Regions from separate parts of the Teredinibacter franksiae genome, predicted to be linked through region 2. Evidence: riboswitches for the same ligand, from Rfam matches in the RefSeq annotation. Region 2 holds a riboswitch; the other holds the start of a gene.
The links. Region 2 has a riboswitch for cyclic di-GMP ahead of H5336_RS09580 (hypothetical protein). Riboswitches for the same ligand answer to the same signal wherever they lie in the genome.
Positions count from the first base shown of each region.

Region 1 (8,971 bases), 1.6 Mb from region 2:
CCTCAATTACCCGCCAAAAACTAAAATAATGCCAAAAACGCGTTTTGGAACCTGCAGACGCCGCATCTGGGCTAGAGTGAAAGTAACTCCATTTAACGAGATCCCACGTGTGCGGCGAGGCAATAACGGAATGGCTTTATATCGGCAGTATGTTTTCTTTGTATTTTTACAACTCAGTGTTTTACCCACCGCTGCTGAAACCCTCACCATTCGTCACTTCCCCTTTGAAGGAGAAAAAGAAAAGTACATGGAAGGCCTGGTGGAGCTGGCGCTAAGCTATTCAGACCTAGACGTTCAGTTTGAAGTAAACTCGCGCGCTAACTATACCGACCTTGATCGCAGCCAAATGGTTAACGCCATTGAGCAGGGAGAGATTTCTATTATGTGGTCGGGCACCTCCAAACAACTAGAAAAACAACTACGGCCCATTCGTATTCCTCTGTACAAAGGGCTACTGGGTATGCGCTTACTTTTGATCAGCCCAGATCAACAACAAAAATTTGATTCGGTTCACAGTATAGACGCGCTGAAAAACATCCGCCTCGGACAAGGTAAAGGGTGGCCAGACGTAACTATTCTGGAGAACGCTGGATTCAACGTAGTGCTGTCACCCACCTATGAAGCGCTATTTGGCAAGCTAAACGCAGGAGAATTTGATGCATTTCCACGAGGGCTACAGGAACCTTGGGCCGAAATTAAATCAAACCCAGGCATCCCCCTCGCCGTTGAGAGCAACTTATTACTGGCCTACAAGCTGCCCACCTACTTTTTTGTCAGTAACCAAAATACGCAACTGGCGCACGCTTTGGAAAACGGACTGAAGATGGCAATTGCCGACAAAAATTTTGACGATTACTTCTTTTACAGTGACCAAGTAATGGATGCTTTAAAAAACGCCAATGCGGTGGGCCGTATTATACTTTCCATAGACAACCCCTATCTGCCTCCAGGCACACCCGTAGATGAAAAAGCCCTTTGGCTCGATATTGGAGACTTGTAGGCAGTCGAGACAATGAGCACCCGTTACAATAATAAGAAAGAACCAAGCTCACTGTACTTCCACTCACGGACATGGATCTAGGAGCACGTGTTGTTCGTTAGACTATTACTCATTTTATTTGTGCTTTGGTATACCTCCATAGCAAGCGCAAAGGATCTCATACGCCTACCCAACGTAATGGGCAGCTCAGACCCCCTTGCATACCAATTTGAACTGACCGCAATTAGGGCCGCATTGGAAGCAACCGTCGCCGACTTCGGCGAGTATGAGGTAAGCCACCACCCACGCTTTATGCCTCGCGCACGCCTACTCAAGGAATTGGCCAGCGGCAACTTGATAAACGTAGCGCCAGCACCTACCCGAACCGAATGGGAAAATCAGGTAACACCCATTTATTTCCCCCTTCGCAAGGGTACTCTCGGCTTCAGAATTTTTTTAGTCCACAAAAATAGCAAAGCGCTATTTAGCAAGATAGACAGTATTGCATCCCTCAAAAAACTGAGTGCTGGGCAAGATTACTCCTGGAGCTCGGGCATCCGCATGCGCTCCCTAGGCTTCCAAATATACAGTGATACCAGTGTTAAACGTTTCTATGACATGCTGAACCACGCGCGCTATGACTACTACCCAAAAGCAATTTACGAGGCTCGTCGAGACGCAAAAAAAATAGCGCTAAGTCACCCGAACATAATCGTTGAAGAGACAAAAATGCTTCTATTGTTTCAACCACTTTACATTTTTGTATCACCTCACGAAGAGCGGCTTACCAAGCGCATGAGAACGGGCATATGGAGAATCCATCACAATGGCATTTTCGACAAAATATTCGCCAATTTTCACGATGTAAAACAGATGAAAAGAGACGTTGATAAACGCCAGATATTCACCACCATCAGCCCCCAGGATTTATTCAAGCACCCCGCCTTTGCCGACCCAAATTTGTGGTTCTACGGCTGGCCAGGATCGACAGACCCTCATCTATAACCGAAAATTGGGTTCTATAACTCAACAAACAAAATGACGCCTCCTGTCTTGTCGGTTGAAATAACGCGCCAAAATAACGTTGATTTTATTTTTAGGTCCTTGTACAGATTTCAACTAAGACTGGTATCTTTATAACCAATAGCGGCCGGCAGATTACAAAAAAACTCAAAAAAAATGCCTAACCACCTGTTTTAATTCACTATCTTATATTTCCGTTATTTTTTGTAAAAATTGAAACCCATTCCGGAAACGTTATGACGCACTTCACATTTAGTCATTTTGTGTTATTTTTTAACGTATATTGTTAACTGCAAAAGGCAAGTTGCTTCGAAAGAGCAACACGCAAAGCTACCGGTCTAAGGATTAGTTCTAGGGCAGCGGGGTTACCAGATGGCACGAATATTTTACTATTGTCCGTCTCTACTGGTTTTTCCTCGTCCCCCACTTTAGCCACACAGTTTTTCTGCCATTAAATCCGAAGCGGAAGGGTGAACATTGGAACTGGAAGAACGAGAAATACCTATAAGCGAGCTAAAACCTGGAATGTATGTTTCCCGTCTGGACGTGCCATGGGAATTAACCAGCTTCCCTTTACAGGGTATTAGAATTGAATCCTCAAAAGATATTCAACGGTTGGCAAGCTATTGCCAGCGCGTTTATATCGATCTTGCTCGACAGCGTTCTGCGGAAAAATCCGTAGATACCCACAGCCCCACGCAGGCCATATCCACGAAAAAATCAGTACAATCAACGAAACCCGCCTGGAAAAAACACTGTGTCGAAAAATACAGCATTAGCACTCCCCAGCAAAAAGAGCTGAATGCCTGTACCGACATCATGAACGATTTGGAACGTAAGGTGTACCATCTCTGCGAGCATACTTTACGGTGTAGAAGCGCAAATGTTGTGCAGCTCTTAGATTCAGCCACTCAAATTGTAGAAAGCGTTATTCGCAACCCCGACGCATTAGCCTGGTTATGTCGAGTAAAGAAAAATCGGCAACCCATTCACATGCATACCATGCGCCTTTCTGTCTGGGGGGCAATTGTAGGTCGACAGCTAGGCCTAAACCGATATTCCATCACTCATCTTTGTGGTGCATTATTAATGACGGGCATTGGGAAAAGTGCCATACCCGAAAAAGCGCTTGGTGGTTACAGCCCATTTAAGTGTTCGTTCGAATACAAAAAACATTTACAGGAAACACTGTATCAACTTAAACAACTAAAAATCAGCGACAGCAACATCTATGAAACCCTAGAGTCTTACTGCGAGAGAATCGATGGAACAGGGTACCCCGATGGTATCCGTGAAAATACTATTCCGTTTTTATCTCAAGTATGCGGGATAACTGAAGCATTTGAGTTGCTGGTTAACCCTTACCATATGACACGGGCGATATCCCCAGCGCACGCCATTTTTTTTATAAATAAATTTAAAGGCGTTCTATTTGAAGAAACTCTAGTTGAAGAATTTATAAGAGCGATAGGCCTATACCCAACCGGAACACTAGTGGAGATTAGCGACGGCCAGCTTGGCGTTATTATTGCAAAAAACCATAAAAATAAATTTCGCGTCAGCGTTATACCTATCATTAACTCACAGGGCGAGGTTATACAAAAATACACTGTTTTAGATCTGTCATATACCAAAAGTATTGAGCATACTTTTATTCGAAAGGGCATCCCTTCCAGCACGATTCCGCGCGGTCTTCTGGAGAACGCCCACCACTGGATGTTTAAAAATGGCACCTCTATAAAGTCACTTATTGACACACTATTCTAGTCACAAGTACCATTTAAGATGCCCCGAAAAAATACTATGTTATCGATTCATTTATCTGACAGATATCTCTAATAATTGATTTTTTCTTCTCTGTACGATCTGGCAAGCGTTAGCGTAAGGTGTAAGGCGTACTGCGCAGCGGAAAGCTAGCTTCGTTCCCAAGTAGGACAACACTGGAATAAGGTTTGCGTGACCGCGCCCTCAACACTACAAGCGATGAAAAACCTAGGCAAAATATGACTGTAACTATTCGTCTTGAGCAATATCGCGCAAAAGCACACTTTTCATTGTTTCTAAGGTAAACGGTTTAGTCACGAAGTAATCCATACCCACCTCTAAGGCCCGTTTGTGATCGGACACATTGCAGCGGCTGTTAACGCAATTATTTTCGGCTGGCTTCTTCCCCTCAATTGCTCTCTAATTAACTGCGTTGCTTGAAAACCGTCCAGCTCTGGCATTTGCACATCCATCAGAATAAAATCGAAATCTTCCTGTTTGTTTTTCTCTACCGCCTTGGAAGCGGGAGTTGCTGTCTTTGTAGTAGAAGAGGTCTTGCAATTGATCCTGCATGTGCATAAAAAAACGTGCAGATTCTCGCGATTTTTCCGCTTCGGCGTGACTATCGGAAATGTCGATAATACACGCGCAACCGTCCACGTCTCCCGTTTGGATAAAGGAACACTGCAACCAGTAGTCCTCCCCAAGAAAGTTACACAAATGCAATTCGCTGTTAAAACTGGCTTTATCACGCAGCGCGATTTTTTTGTCCAAAATCCAAGTTTTTAGCCTGCTTGTTGAGCTGCTGCCAGATAAACGGACATACTAAGCCAGCGCGCTTTTAGCATGACCGGAGAATACCTTGGGAAACATGTGATCGACAAAGCGGCAATTCTGCCTCAACTATCACGGCTTACCGCCAACACTGACACTATAGGCGCCGACCGAAGTCGATAATAAGCGGTTTTCATCGGAATACTATTTGATGGAAGGGGGGGGGGTAGCCCCCCAAAGGGATGCTTATCAGGTTTTAAACTCTACGCGTGGCACAGCTGTTTTCTTGTAGTCCACTTTTGGTGAACACAAATGTAAACGCTGAGATTCAACGCCAACATCTTTAATCAACCTAGCTTTAATGGCTTTTGCTCGCGCATCAGCCACTGCAATTGCCTGCGTATACTGCTCTGGAGTAAGCGTTGCTCCCGGTGCAAGCAATATGTCTTCCGGTGTTGCAATACCGCATACGCTTACCACTAGGTTTTTTTTGTCGGTCATCAGTAGCCCTAGCTGTTGAAGAAAAACATTCTGCTGTTCAGCGGGCAGGGTTTGCTCTGGTGCGTAGGACAAATCTTCAAATCGAATTTTTAGCGCAGCCGAGCCTGCCGCCATGGCCACAGACACCACCTCACTATAGGGCACGAACATAGTCATTAAGTAACTTTTCGCCTGCGCCATGGCGACTTTTCGAATAACCATACCCACCACGTGGCTCGCATCAAAGCTTGGGTCATTCACATCGCCTTTTATGGGTATTTTAAGTTTAATATTGCCCTTACTATCCTTGAGCATATCCAATGCAACATTTAACGGAATGGCCGTCTGGCCAATAAGATTACTCTCGTCTGTACTTTTTTGGCTGCCTTTAAAGCTCGCCCCTCGTAACAGTATCTTAGCGCTGCTATTTAACTCATCTTCGGTGACGGTAGCCTTTAAATCCACGTCCAGCTGCCCACGTTCAACTTCAAAGCCTAGCGCGTCGCGTAAATAGGGCGCCACCTCGTACAACGGGAATTCACGCAGTTCGCCCTCCGAAACAAGATTCAGCTTGGGCGTAAAAGGCTTCACCCAACCCGATAAGTGAGACCGAAAGTATTCTGCATCCCTCACTTCCAGCATATAGTTCGATTGCTGATCGGGGAATGAAGTATCAATATTGTTTATTTCCGCCTTCGTCAGCTCAAATGTTTTACTAAAACGATGTTCATGGCTTTTATCGTCTACCAATATTTTGAACGGATCTGCCAGTTTAAATTCGCCAAGGCGAATGGCAAGCTGCTGTGGATGTTCCGCAGGCTGTTCAGGCGCAGAGACCACTTCAACGACGTCGGCTTTGTTTTCTGTGGTTTCTTCACTTGCCTGATCAGCAGAGAATATTGCCGTGTCGAACAACGTCACTAACTCGCCACTTTCGGCAATATGTACATTTGCAACAGAAGCACCCAATTCAATACTCGCAATTTGTAACGACTGAGCAGACGCTTCCAATTCCGATATACGTAACTGCTCCGCTGAAAACAGTGGTGGTAATTCCTGCTCGTGGCTAACGGTTGATAGTACAATTTTTTCAAATACCACCTCCGGTGACTGAGCAATAATTACACCATCCTCCATTCGTAATTTTATCACGCCTGAATTAAACTGATTCAAACCCAGTAATTTGTCACCCGACCCCTGCGCATCTACCGCAAGGTCGGTAAGCTGTAGCTGCAGATCGGTAGCCATATCGGAAATATCACCTTGCAGGTTCATGTTCGCCTGCAGGTTCTCTATGGAGAAATTCAGCTCAGTCAGGCCCAAGTCCAACAATTCGTCGGCGAATTGGCCATCGTTGACCGTTATATTCACACTAGCCTGCTCAACCCTCAGCGCGTCTTCTGTCAGACTGAGCGAAGTATTCAATTTCACCTTTGCCTTTGCCGCGAGCGCTTTAATCGAATCGGGAAGCAGATAAAGCACACTATTAGGTTGCAGGTTGTCAACGGATAAATCTAGCTCAATAGACTTTACCCCTTGGTCAACAGAAACGTCAGTCTTTACAGCAAGCTCGGCGCCATCTAACTGCCCACTAAAGGCGAGTGAGGAGCTAAATACCTGCCCACGGTATAAACTGCGAGCAATTTCCAAATTATCAATATGGAGGCGATGCGGCTGCCCCTGATTGACAACCAAAAAAGTGATGTCCATTAAGACTATTTCCGGTGCCGAAATAGTAAAGCCTAGGCCTTCACTAGGCTTAGTACTCGTAGGTATTTCGGCTTCACTCTCAGCCCCTTCCTGAGCAGGAAGAGACAACCCAGCAACTCGAAACTTGTCTCCGCTTTTTTCCAGTTTTAGGGTCATTCCTTCTACCGTTACCCTGTCAACGCGGACCTCTTTGGTCAGCAATCGCCATAAACTGTAATCTAGGTATAACGCTGTCAGATGATAGGTTTCGCTATCACCCTGCTTAAAGACTAAATCGTTAATGGAAACTCGAGAGGTAAAGGGGTTCAGCCGCACGACGCTATCGCCACTCAATGTTAACTGGCGCGGAGCTAATATGTCGGTAAGGACGTGGCGAACTACAAGAGGTGAGAGCAACCACACGAGAGAATAGAGGGCCACGACAAAAACAACGACTCCGATTCCGAGTCTCTTAACAATTTTCATTTATATTACTTTCCATAGAAGACCTACACATCGCTGCGATGCAACATATAAGATCAGATACATAAAAACGCTTACCACGCAGCCAGCAGACGAAACAAGACAATCACCCTGAATTGGCGCTATTGAACATGCTAATACCGCTCCCCGCCAAAGGAATCTCAATTTTATTCACGTTCTTTCAAGTAGCACTTCGATCGGTGACAGTGTAATCAGTGCCAAAACAGGAAGCGATCAAACTGACTAAATGTGCGCCAAAAACACAACGCTTTCACCGCAAATAGGTTTCATATTTTGGATCTCTGCACCTACTTTTCAAACCCATAGCAGCATTACCCTTAGCCCCCCGAAAATTTCGTATCTATACTTAGTCGGTTATAACGTGAAAATCGAGGTGAATGTGTACGATCGGGCTTATTCAACGCTACGCCTTACCCTAGCGACCATGGCTTTTCTACTGCCCATGTCGCTGGCGGCCGAATATAGCGAGCTTCACCTCAACATTCCAGCTTTTAAGCCCTACCAATATATGGAAAAGGGTAAACCAGGCGGTGTCGGCGTTATAAAGCTGAGTAACGTACTCAACCGGATGCAGGTCAAGTACCGGATTACCAGTGTTCCCAATTACGGTCGAGCCGTGCTTAATTTACGCAACGGCCACAGCAGCGGATTCTTTCTTGCGTCTCAAAATACCGAGCGTGACAAGTTGGGAGTATTTTCTGCGCCATTGATGATCAACAACTGGGTGTGGGTGCTGACCTCAAACTCCACAGCCGACGTTCACAGTGATGATTTTAAGCGGCATAGGCGCGTCGGCACTTTTTTACACAGCAATACCCACAAATGGCTAATAAAAAATGAATACCAACGAATATTGCCCTCAATGCAGGCCCATTTACTGCCTAGGCAACTATACAACAAACGGTTAGATGCTGTGTTTCTTGCGGAAACAGTGTTTGTTCACCATGCCAAAAAAGACAAACTGAATATTGAGCATTTTAAATTTGTGGTGGAAGCGGGTAAACCCTTTGGAGCCTACATTTCCAAAAGCTACTTAAAACAAAACTCGGGCTTTATGGAAGAATTCAATTCGCTAATACTCAAAGCCAATAAAAGCAGCAAGTAGGCTTTTCGCTATCAACAAGGTGATGAAGTTTGTAGGATCGCAATACTACCGTACAGCCGAACATTAGTACCATCATCGGTAAAACCCCTAAATTCTGCTCCCTGTTTGGACAGCTGCCGCCCATACATCTCCCCACGCAGCCCCTGTTGAAACCAATACTTTACCAGAAGAGCATTCGCTGAACCGGTGGCCGCATCTTCTTGCTGGCCATATTGGGGGGCAAAATAGCGCATTACATAACCAGCCTTTGCCACCCGGGCCGTGACGATGAGGGCTCTGCCTGTCAACGCAGTCATCAAGCGGTAGTCTGGCTGGCAATTGCGAACACTGCTTGCGTTAGCCAGCTGCAGTATGACGTAACCGCGAGGGCCTCCAGCATTTACTCCGTGTACCACAGGCTGATCCATTAGATTTTGCCAAAGGCCTCTTCTGCTCAGCGGAAGAAAGACTGAGGGGCGGCAACTAAAACCATACAGCGCTCTCCGACGCATCAACTCGATACGCCCCACGGCCGTATGAACCCAAGCATTATCTCTGGCGCCCAGTTCCAATGCCGCGGCAGCGAGCAGACCCGAGCCACAAAACTGTACGTTATTACCACAGCAAAAAAAATCGGCACGAATACCATCCGACAGCTTACCGTAAGAAAACAT
Region 1 covers NZ_JACJUV010000001.1:3,911,767-3,920,737, reverse strand. The annotation lists gene H5336_RS16405 (transporter substrate-binding domain-containing protein) at 131-1,000, shown strand; gene H5336_RS16400 (hypothetical protein) at 1,091-1,984, shown strand; cyclic di-GMP riboswitch class I at 2,291-2,375, shown strand; gene H5336_RS16395 (cyclic di-GMP phosphodiesterase) at 2,480-3,769, shown strand; gene H5336_RS16390 (response regulator) at 4,105-4,518, opposite strand; gene H5336_RS16385 (DUF748 domain-containing protein) at 4,790-7,195, opposite strand; gene H5336_RS16380 (transporter substrate-binding domain-containing protein) at 7,575-8,318, shown strand; gene H5336_RS16375 (PhzF family phenazine biosynthesis protein) at 8,330-8,971, opposite strand, start outside.
Region 1: another riboswitch for cyclic di-GMP. It lies ahead of H5336_RS16395 (cyclic di-GMP phosphodiesterase); the one in region 2 lies ahead of H5336_RS09580 (hypothetical protein).

Region 2 (8,971 bases):
TCCACGTAAATTTCTAGCTACACAGATCTTGGCCGTAATCACTTGCAAGAAGCCACAATTTAACCGGTGGGCTTAGGGGCTGTTATGCCGATGCCGCCGATCGGGTAGTTGGGGTAAAGCCCCGAGTGTCGAGCTATTTGTAAAATAGCACGAAGGACGACATCCGATCCCGTGCTAGTGGTTGAACCATCAGCTACCTATTGAGCTTAGCTTCACAGGCGTCAGCGTAAGATAGCACAACGAATAGTGGCTTTGGTTGTGTCTAGTGGAAAAACTATCTTTAACGTCGATTCCAGTGTTGGCCATTTATATAACATCGATGCTAATCGGCGGTTTATACGCGCTTGTTATTCCTACCCTTAGCGTTTTTCTCGCTAATGAACTCTACGTTCGGCCAATTTTGATTGGTTTATTTTTTGTTTGCACTTCGTTAAGTATTTTTTTACAAGGACAGGCCGTTGCGTTTTGGACAGACAAAATAGAGGATCGACGAAAATTAATTTCAGCAGCGATGATGTTGGGTGGGTTGGCGTGTTTTGGTTTTGCCATTGCACGTAGTTACGCTCTGGTATTATTAATATCCGTTACACTTTACAGTCTGGCGTTTGTGGCTGTCGGACAAATATTTGAAATTGCTAAGGAGTTTTCCGCAAAGGCTGTTTCCGAAAAGCAAGCGCGCGTTTTTAATTACAGTTTGTGCGCGTTTATTGCGCTAGCCTGGATGTTGGGCCCGCCATTGGCGTTTGCCTCGCTTAAACTGCTCGACTTTGGTCAGCATTATGCCACAGCAGGTGTGCTGTATTTTGTGGTTGCGCTTGTCGCACTTTATTTTCTTCCTAATACCGTTAAGGCCGTGGAGATTCGGGAGTTTCCTGAGCCACAAACACATACGCGGTCTATTTATATAACCGTGATTGCTTTTTCGTTACTGTTTTCAGCTAACCAGGTTTTTTTGGTGGTGTTACCCTTGTACCTACAACAGCAATTAGCCGTAGACAGTTTTGGCGCCGGCTGGGTGTTTGGCTTGGCCGCTGGGCTGGAGATTCCTATGCTGTTTCTTGCTGGTTGGTTAACATTACGGTTTCGATTAATGTCGCTTATTAAGGTGGCAGCCTTTGCGGCGTTTTTACTCAATCTTGGGCTTTGGCAAGCCACAGCGTTGTGGCATATTTATGCCCTACAAATTTTAAATGCTATTTTTATTGGATTTATTTCGGGCGTGGGTATTACGTGGTTCTATCAGCGTAAGTTGGGGGTCGCTAGCTCGTCGTCAACACTGTTTTTTCAGAGTATCAATCTTGGCGGGGTAATGGGCAGTATTGCCATTGTGTTACTGGCTGAAAATTATGGTTATCGTCATCTTTTTGCTGTGAATGCTGTTGTTTGTTTTATCGCAATGGCGATGCTTTTTGTTATAAGCAGGCGTATGGAATCGAAACCGGTGCAACTATAAACAATTCGTCTAGATAAACACATGTTTGAAATTGACGACTTGTCTGTAACTTCTGGATAATGTGCTTAAGCATTGTTGTACGACACATTGAATTTGAGCTCTAAGCCATTAATGGAGGTGTCCTAAAGTCTAATGTAGCGAGGCGGTTAAGTTCCGGCTCACAAAAAGGCAAACCCGTGGGAACGCGGGGGCGCAAAGCCAGTGCCCGACCCTGCTGATTAGCAGCAGGTGGGTCGAACGGTTGCTGAGAGAACTGAACACATCGATCGCGAGAGCTACGGGTAGGCATTCCCTAAAATTCTCAAGATTTTTGGCGTATTGCGCCATTCACTCTAATGAGAATTTTAATATGTATATGGTGTTTGCCGATTTCGTTCAATACCACGCTCAGAAACTTCACCAGCGACTTTTTATTGTAGAAGAGGGAATCTCGCCCTGGCAGGTGCCGGGTATTCGGTTGGTTGCCGGGGTTTTGGTGTCGTTACTGTGCGCTTCGGTGTTTTACTGGTGGGGTCAGAACTATGACAAGGAAAGCCCCGGTAAGTACTTTGACGCCAATCGTGATTACACCCAGATTCCGTTCGGTATGCTGGACGCCACTGATATTTGCGCAGCGAAAACCTCCAAACGCTTCAGTGAGCAGCTAGTTATGTCATATGTGGACTATCATTCTACCCACTGGGAAGCAAATAAAAACCTCTACAAAGTCTTTATGTTAGCCCATGTAGGTAACCCGCAGATATACAGTGAAGTGAGTGTTCACTGTTTTGTTGACCCCACGCATTACATGGTTGATCACTATCGAACGTTTGGGCCAAAACGTGACTCATTGATGAGCCGTGCGGTCAAATTGTTCACCAGTTGATCCCTATCTTCAGCCCTTGAGCGCTAGTTAGTGTCTCGTTCTTGGTTGTTAGGGGTGAATTTAGCTTTTATCTCCTTTGGTATTGGGCCTAAATCAAATAAACTCCACAAATAGATCTAACCAAATTGAAGGTTAGTCGGCCAATTTCTAGAATGGCTCCAGTTTTATCGGCTATTATGCCTTAACCGTTTACGTCTGCAGTGGATGACACATTTATGATTAACGAACTTTTTGATCTCACAGGCAAAGTTGCCTTGGTTACCGGCGGTACCCACGGTATTGGCTATGCAATTGGCAAGGTTTTAGGGAAGGCTGGCGCCAAAATTTGTGTCAACGATATCTCACAAGAAAGACTTGATTCAGCAAAAGAAACCTATGCAAAAGAAGGTATCGACATCTACACACTGGTGTTTGATGTTACCGATGAAGCTGCGGTAGATAAGGGCATTTCCGAAATTGAAAAAAATGTTGGCGATATAGATATCCTCGTTAACAACGCTGGCATCATTAAGCGAACGCCTATTTTGGAAATGGATGTGGCTGATTTTCGTCAGGTGATCGACGTGGATCTGGTTTCGCCGCTGATCATGTCTAAGCGCGTTGCGCCCAAAATGATAGAAAAGCGTGCAGGCAAGATAATCAATATGTGCTCGATGATGAGCGTTTATGGCCGCAGTTCGGTTTCGGCGTATGCGTCGGCGAAAGGTGGTTTAAAGTTACTTACACAGAATATGTGCTGCGAATGGGCGAAATACGGTTTACAGGTAAATGGTATTGGGCCTGGCTACATTGCCACGGAGCAAACGGCGCCTATTCGTGAGAATGGCCACCCGTTTAATGATCTGATTATGACCCGTACACCGGCTGCCCGTTGGGGTGAGCCTGTGGATATTGCGAACGCAGCTCTATTTCTTTCTTCGCAGGCGGCGGAGTTTGTGAATGGTCAGGTGTTGTACGTTGATGGTGGTATTCTGGCGAACTTTGGCTACGTGAAGGGTGAAAACGATTTGCCAGCGGAAAAAGCTTGAATATTATTTTGTAATGTCTATACGGCCGCAATAGCGGCCGTTTTTTTATTTGGAGTGTCTGCCAAACTCGTTTACTGGCGTTTGCACATGAGCGAGCATGCTATTTTTCCTGTTCTTTTTTCGTAGCACCTTCTTCCTCGGTTACCACACAACCTTTTTCGCCTTCTTTTAGTGGCAAAATCTTTACGTCGGCGATGGATAGCTCCAACTTACCATCGGTGCCAATATTCAATGGCGTTTGTACCTTCGATAAATCGGCCCCTTTGGCCGAAAAACAATTGAGCGCAACGGGAAGTGCAAACCACTGGTTTAAGGGAGCGTTTTTCAGTGCGGGGGTGAGAGGGAATTCTGCATTGCAGTCTTTTCCACAGTTAAGGCTGATTTTTACCAGGCTGCGCGGCTTTTTATGTAGCTTGACGACCATGGAAAGCTCTGCATATTTTGAAAGATCGGTTGTGCGCCCGGTGATGGCTACGCTACCCCAAATCTGTTTTTTGTTCCAAGTGACTTTCACCGCATCGCCTTCGTTGCGAAAGGTTGTGGGTTCCATTTTAACCTTGCGTTTATCCGACTCGCCGGTGTTGCCTTCTAGCGGCAGCCACCAGTTACCTGGGTCGGAGATAACCCAGTGCCAGCCGTCGGGTGTATCGCCGCTGCTAAAAAAGACGTAATCGGGGTTAACTTTGTTTTCTGCCACTGTATTGGTGGCGGACAAAATCAATATGAATGAGATGAGTAACTGTGTGGCTCGCATGGAGGTTCCCCTATTTTTTATAATGTGCTCTAACGGTATTACGTACTGTTTTTCAGTGGCTAGTGCCGACGGTACGATCGTTACTGGGGTGTTTATTTTGCTTGATTTTCGGTCGCCTTGTGAAAATATTCGGCAGAGGTCACGCCCATGGACATATAAATATTTAACAACCCATCAAAACCGAAGTCGACCTGCTCTACCCAGTCTACGGGTACATAGAGAATGGCGCCGCCAAACGGAACCGGTGCAGTTGGAATCATAATGGCGTAGTAGCCTTGGCCCTTAAAGTCCACGGCTTGTGGGCTGGTGAGTAGCGCAAGTACCGCCGTGCCATTGCGGTCACCGCCAAAAAAACACATAACCGCCGACATGCTCTTAAACTCGGCCTGATCCTGAGCTTCAAAAATGGTAATAAATTTTGACAGGGTTTGGTAGATGGTACGTACCAAGGGAACACGGTTGATTATACCGCTGGTTAAAAATCGAAAGTGACTCTTTAAACCCAGTTGAACGGTAATACCTAGCAGGTAAATCAGTAATAGTACGCTACCAACGCCTATGGCATAGGCGGTGATTTCGGTGGTAACAAATTGTAGGCCAATGGAGCCAAACAGGCTGCCGACAAAACTTTCTGGGCCTAGGTGGCGATGCACCATTTCCCCAAACCAGATAATAATGACCACGGTAATGGCTAGCGGCAGCGCCGCCAGAAGCCCAGCGAAAAACGTTTTACTTAAACCGGAAAATATACCCGGCGCCGGATGTTGGGGCATTGCGTCTGCTCCTTACTAAAATAACGATAGTAACCCGATATTCGGCTGAATAGTAATGCCGTTAATAAGGTAAACGATAATTCATCGGTACGCTAAAGGCGAACTCTTCACCGGACAGACTGGCGGGAATAGGTGGAAATGGGGCCGCTTCGGCAACGGCGTCGAGGGCCTGTTGGTTCAACAGCTTGTGTTTTGAATCGTGTGCCAGCTCCAGTGATTTTAATTTTCCGTCGCGATGAATTTTTATCAATACGCGCACATCGCCTTCTAGGCGTCGCTGAAAAGCCTGCCGTGGCAGAGCTTGATACTTTAAAATCTGGTTGCTGAGCTGAACGTAGTATTCCTGTTGCGCCTGCAAAGTTTCTTCGCTCAGGGTAAATGACGCTTCTTCTGCTTTAGTGGCTCGGGATTTGTCGGTAGTTTGCTGTGCTTCTGTTGTGTTTGGCGTAGCGGCAACGACTGTTTCGCTCTGTGCTTTTGCTTGGGCAGCTGGCCTAGGGAATTCTGTTTTTTCGGGTTTGTGTTGGTCTGTTGTGCTGACGATACTAGATTGAACCGCCGTAAGCTGCTGCGGCTGTGTGCTTGCCGGTTGTGCCACTTTTGGTGTTGCTTGCACGGGTGGGGTTGGTTCTTGTTCCTGTGCGGACTGATGCCAATCGGCCACATCTGAAGCGCGGAGCTGGCTGGGGTTCAGGCTGCTAAACCGTTGAGTTAGTGTTTCGTCCTGATCGTTGGGGCTTAACATTTGGCTACGAAACGAAGACGAGATCGGTACTGGGCCAATCCAGCTGGCCAATAGCAGGCGGAAAAAACTGCCAGAAGTAATTTCCCCCAGCGCTACGTCATTGAGTATTACACGCATACCCGCCTGTGGCTGGTAGTCGATAACCAACTGATCGCCTTCATACAGCGAGCCTTTAAATAGTTGGTTAAAGCTAAGGAGTTCCTGCATGTGCTGTTGAACCATGGCCGAATCATTGTTTACTGTAATCGCCTCAATCCACATGGAGACGAAACGCCTTTGGGGAATGCGTTTGGTGGCAACACGCAGCTCCATGGTGGCGGGCAGGTCTTGTTGCAGTAGCGATTTAGACTCCGTGGAGGGCGTGGCAAGTGATAATTTGGCAATGTATTGTTCTCTACCTAGTGCGTGGTAACTGCCCACACCATTGACGTGCTTAGCCGATGCTATATCGCCGGTGAATAACAGGAATAATACGCAGATACAGCCGTACAGACGCGAACTGCCGCTTGCGCGGTATAAACGAGTGGTCAACATTACAATGAGTTACTCCGCCAGCAGATCAGCTTTGAATAGGTGAAGCTTGGGCTTCGAGAGCGAAGAGACATCGAACAGAAACCGATAGCGCTTACCGTCATCTTCACTGGGGATGGTATGCCAATGGTCTTGGTTAAATAGCGCAAAGTTCTGGCGGCCTGCCTGTACAGAACGCGTTACTGAATAAAGGTTGTTACCGAGGTATTTCAGTTCTGCTTTACCAAATGAACGTCGAGCAAGGATTTCAACTTTGTCTAGCGGAGCCTTATCTGTTTCGCCGCGCTTTTTCAGCTGCTGGAGCTCTGCCAGCGTTTGTTGTGCAAACACGATGTTTTGCTCGGTTGCCTGATTAAGGTATGGCCAACTAAAGGATATAGGTTGCTTGGGCTGCTCAAGTGCCAAGCTGCCGGTAGAACCTAGTGTTGGCGGTTTTTTTTCCGTGCGTTTCGCTGCATTTTGTTTGTCCTGCTCCACTAAGTCGCGCAGGGCATTGGTATAGCGAATTCTCTGTTGCTGGAGCGCATTCACTTTGGTTTCCAGCGCTTTAATAACGGCGAGGGAGTGGACTTGGCGCTCTTTCTGACGGGTGACTTTGGCCGAGTGGCGATTAAAGCGAATCTGAATGCGGCGTGCATCCCGTTGCACAGCTTCGTCTTGGTTAGCCGCTGCAGCAGTACTTGCGACGCTGAGTTCAAGTTCGCTCTGGCGTTGTAATTCTACCGCATTCGACAAATTGTGATTGTGCCGCTCCAGTATCGATTGTTCTGTAGCTAACTGCGTACGCAGGGTTTTTAGGGTTTGCTCGATTTTGTCGAGTTTAATGCGATGCGTTTGCACGGTAGGGCTAGCGCTCGCTTCTGCTCGAGCCGGGATCACAGCGGTGGCTATGAATACCGCTAGGCAGGGCAAAAAAAGCTTATACATCAGATAGATCCGTTCAGTTAAACAGGTGTTTGGGGGGGCGACGGTGGCACAAGATACCACATGATTAAAATATGTACAGAGGGAGGATGGTATAAAACCACTGAATTTGAGTTTACAGGATATATTTCAAGTGGTCGTTTAAAATCACATCTGTATATCTTGTAATCACACTTTGGTATGAATATAATGCGCGTGCTTGTCCACATGTGTATGCATTGGCACGGATGAAAGCGGCCCTAAAAAAATTCCTAAACGGTAACCACCCAGTTGTAGGTTACCCGGTCTGCACACCAATCGAAGAAAGTTAACGGCTGTCGGCTGCGATTCGGCAGGGGGACACTTTTGCGTAAAAATTGAGGACATTGAAGCTGGCACGGCTGTTACAGCGGTGGTGATTTAACTGATTTCAAAGTATGGATTTTCTATGAGTTACGCTTTTTTTAAAAAACTTCTGCCGGTTCTGGGCGTCGTGTTTGTCGCCGCTTCTGTAAACGCGGCAGAAACAACCATTAATGGTTTTGCCTCCATCGTAGGTGGCAAGGCGCTGAATTCGGTTGAATTGCCTAATGGCGAGGAGAGTCGTTATGTGGCCGACCGTGGCTATGCAACCACGGAAGCGGGGGCCGCTAATAAAAACGCAATCTACGGTGATCATTTGTCGTATAGACCAGACTCCAATTACGGTCTGCAGATTAAGTCTGACCTGAACCGCGATCTTACAGTAACGGCGCAATTAACCGGTCGCGGCGCGCAGGACTTTGAAACTGAGCTGGAGTGGGTATATATGTCGTATGACCTTACATCAAGCTTTACCGTTCAAGCTGGTCGTCAGCGCATACCGCTTTACTACTATTCTGACTTTGTCGATGTAGGTTACGCCTACCACTGGGTTCGACCACCGGTAGATGTGTACTCCAATACCTTGCGTACTTACGAAGGGGTATCGTTGATTCATAACGGACAGTTGGGCAACTGGACAACCAAAACCCGTGTATACACGGGTACAACATCGAATAAAACGTCGCGATTCGGTAATTTTAGTTCTGATGGAATCATGGGAGCGGTCTTTAACGTCAATAACGAATGGCTGCGTTTGCGAGCATCGGTAATTGACGGCGAGTTTTATATTGGCGGCAACCCTCTAACCGGTGAAGACAATCCGCAGGACGGCCAGTTTGTTTCTTTGGCGGCGAACCTTACGCTGGGTAATGGTTTTGTTATGGCTGAAGCAACAGGCGGAAAGATGGCGGACGATGGTTTTTTGGTGGTTTCTTCAAACGGTGAATTTGTGCCATTGGACGAGCTGGGCTCGTTAATGCTTACGGCAGGTTACCAATTCGGCGATTTTACGCCACACATCAGTTACTCCGATTCTAATGTAAATTTTTCACCTGCACTCGACCCGAGTATTGGCGACTGGTATATCAAAACCGAAACGCTAACGGCAGGCTTGCGTTGGGATTTCCACCCGTCGGCGGCTTTCAAAATTGAATACGCCAGCACTGCGGATACTTCACACGACGGTGTTGTTTTTGTTCGTGGGAAGGTGGATGAGGTGGATGTGATTACCTTTGGTGTAGATCTATTATTCTAATTGAGTCGGGTAAAATTAATGAAAATGGTTTTTTCAGTTAAACCCGTAATTAACGGGATATTATTGATGATGTTGGTCTTGTCTGCAGTGGTTCAGGCAGAGGTTGCTGTAGTTGTGCACCCCAGCAATACTAATGAGTTTAAGCGTGCGGATATAGCGAAAATTTATCTGGGCCAGCGTAAAGTGTATGCCGACAAGTCGCGTGCACTGCCGGTTAATCAGGCAGAAGGTTCGTTAATAAGTGCAGCGTTTGCAAAAAGCGTATTGAAGAAAAATAACAGGCAATTAAAAGCCTATTGGG
Region 2 covers NZ_JACJUV010000001.1:2,304,199-2,313,169, reverse strand. The annotation lists gene H5336_RS09585 (MFS transporter) at 266-1,453, shown strand; cyclic di-GMP riboswitch class I at 1,611-1,702, shown strand; gene H5336_RS09580 (hypothetical protein) at 1,803-2,318, shown strand; gene H5336_RS09575 (gluconate 5-dehydrogenase) at 2,534-3,346, shown strand; gene H5336_RS09570 (putative glycoside hydrolase) at 3,447-4,100, opposite strand; gene H5336_RS09565 (DUF502 domain-containing protein) at 4,193-4,873, opposite strand; gene H5336_RS09560 (TonB family protein) at 4,935-6,152, opposite strand; gene H5336_RS09555 (hypothetical protein) at 6,162-7,076, opposite strand; gene H5336_RS09550 (hypothetical protein) at 7,501-8,670, shown strand; gene H5336_RS09545 (phosphate ABC transporter substrate-binding protein) at 8,689-8,971, shown strand, end outside.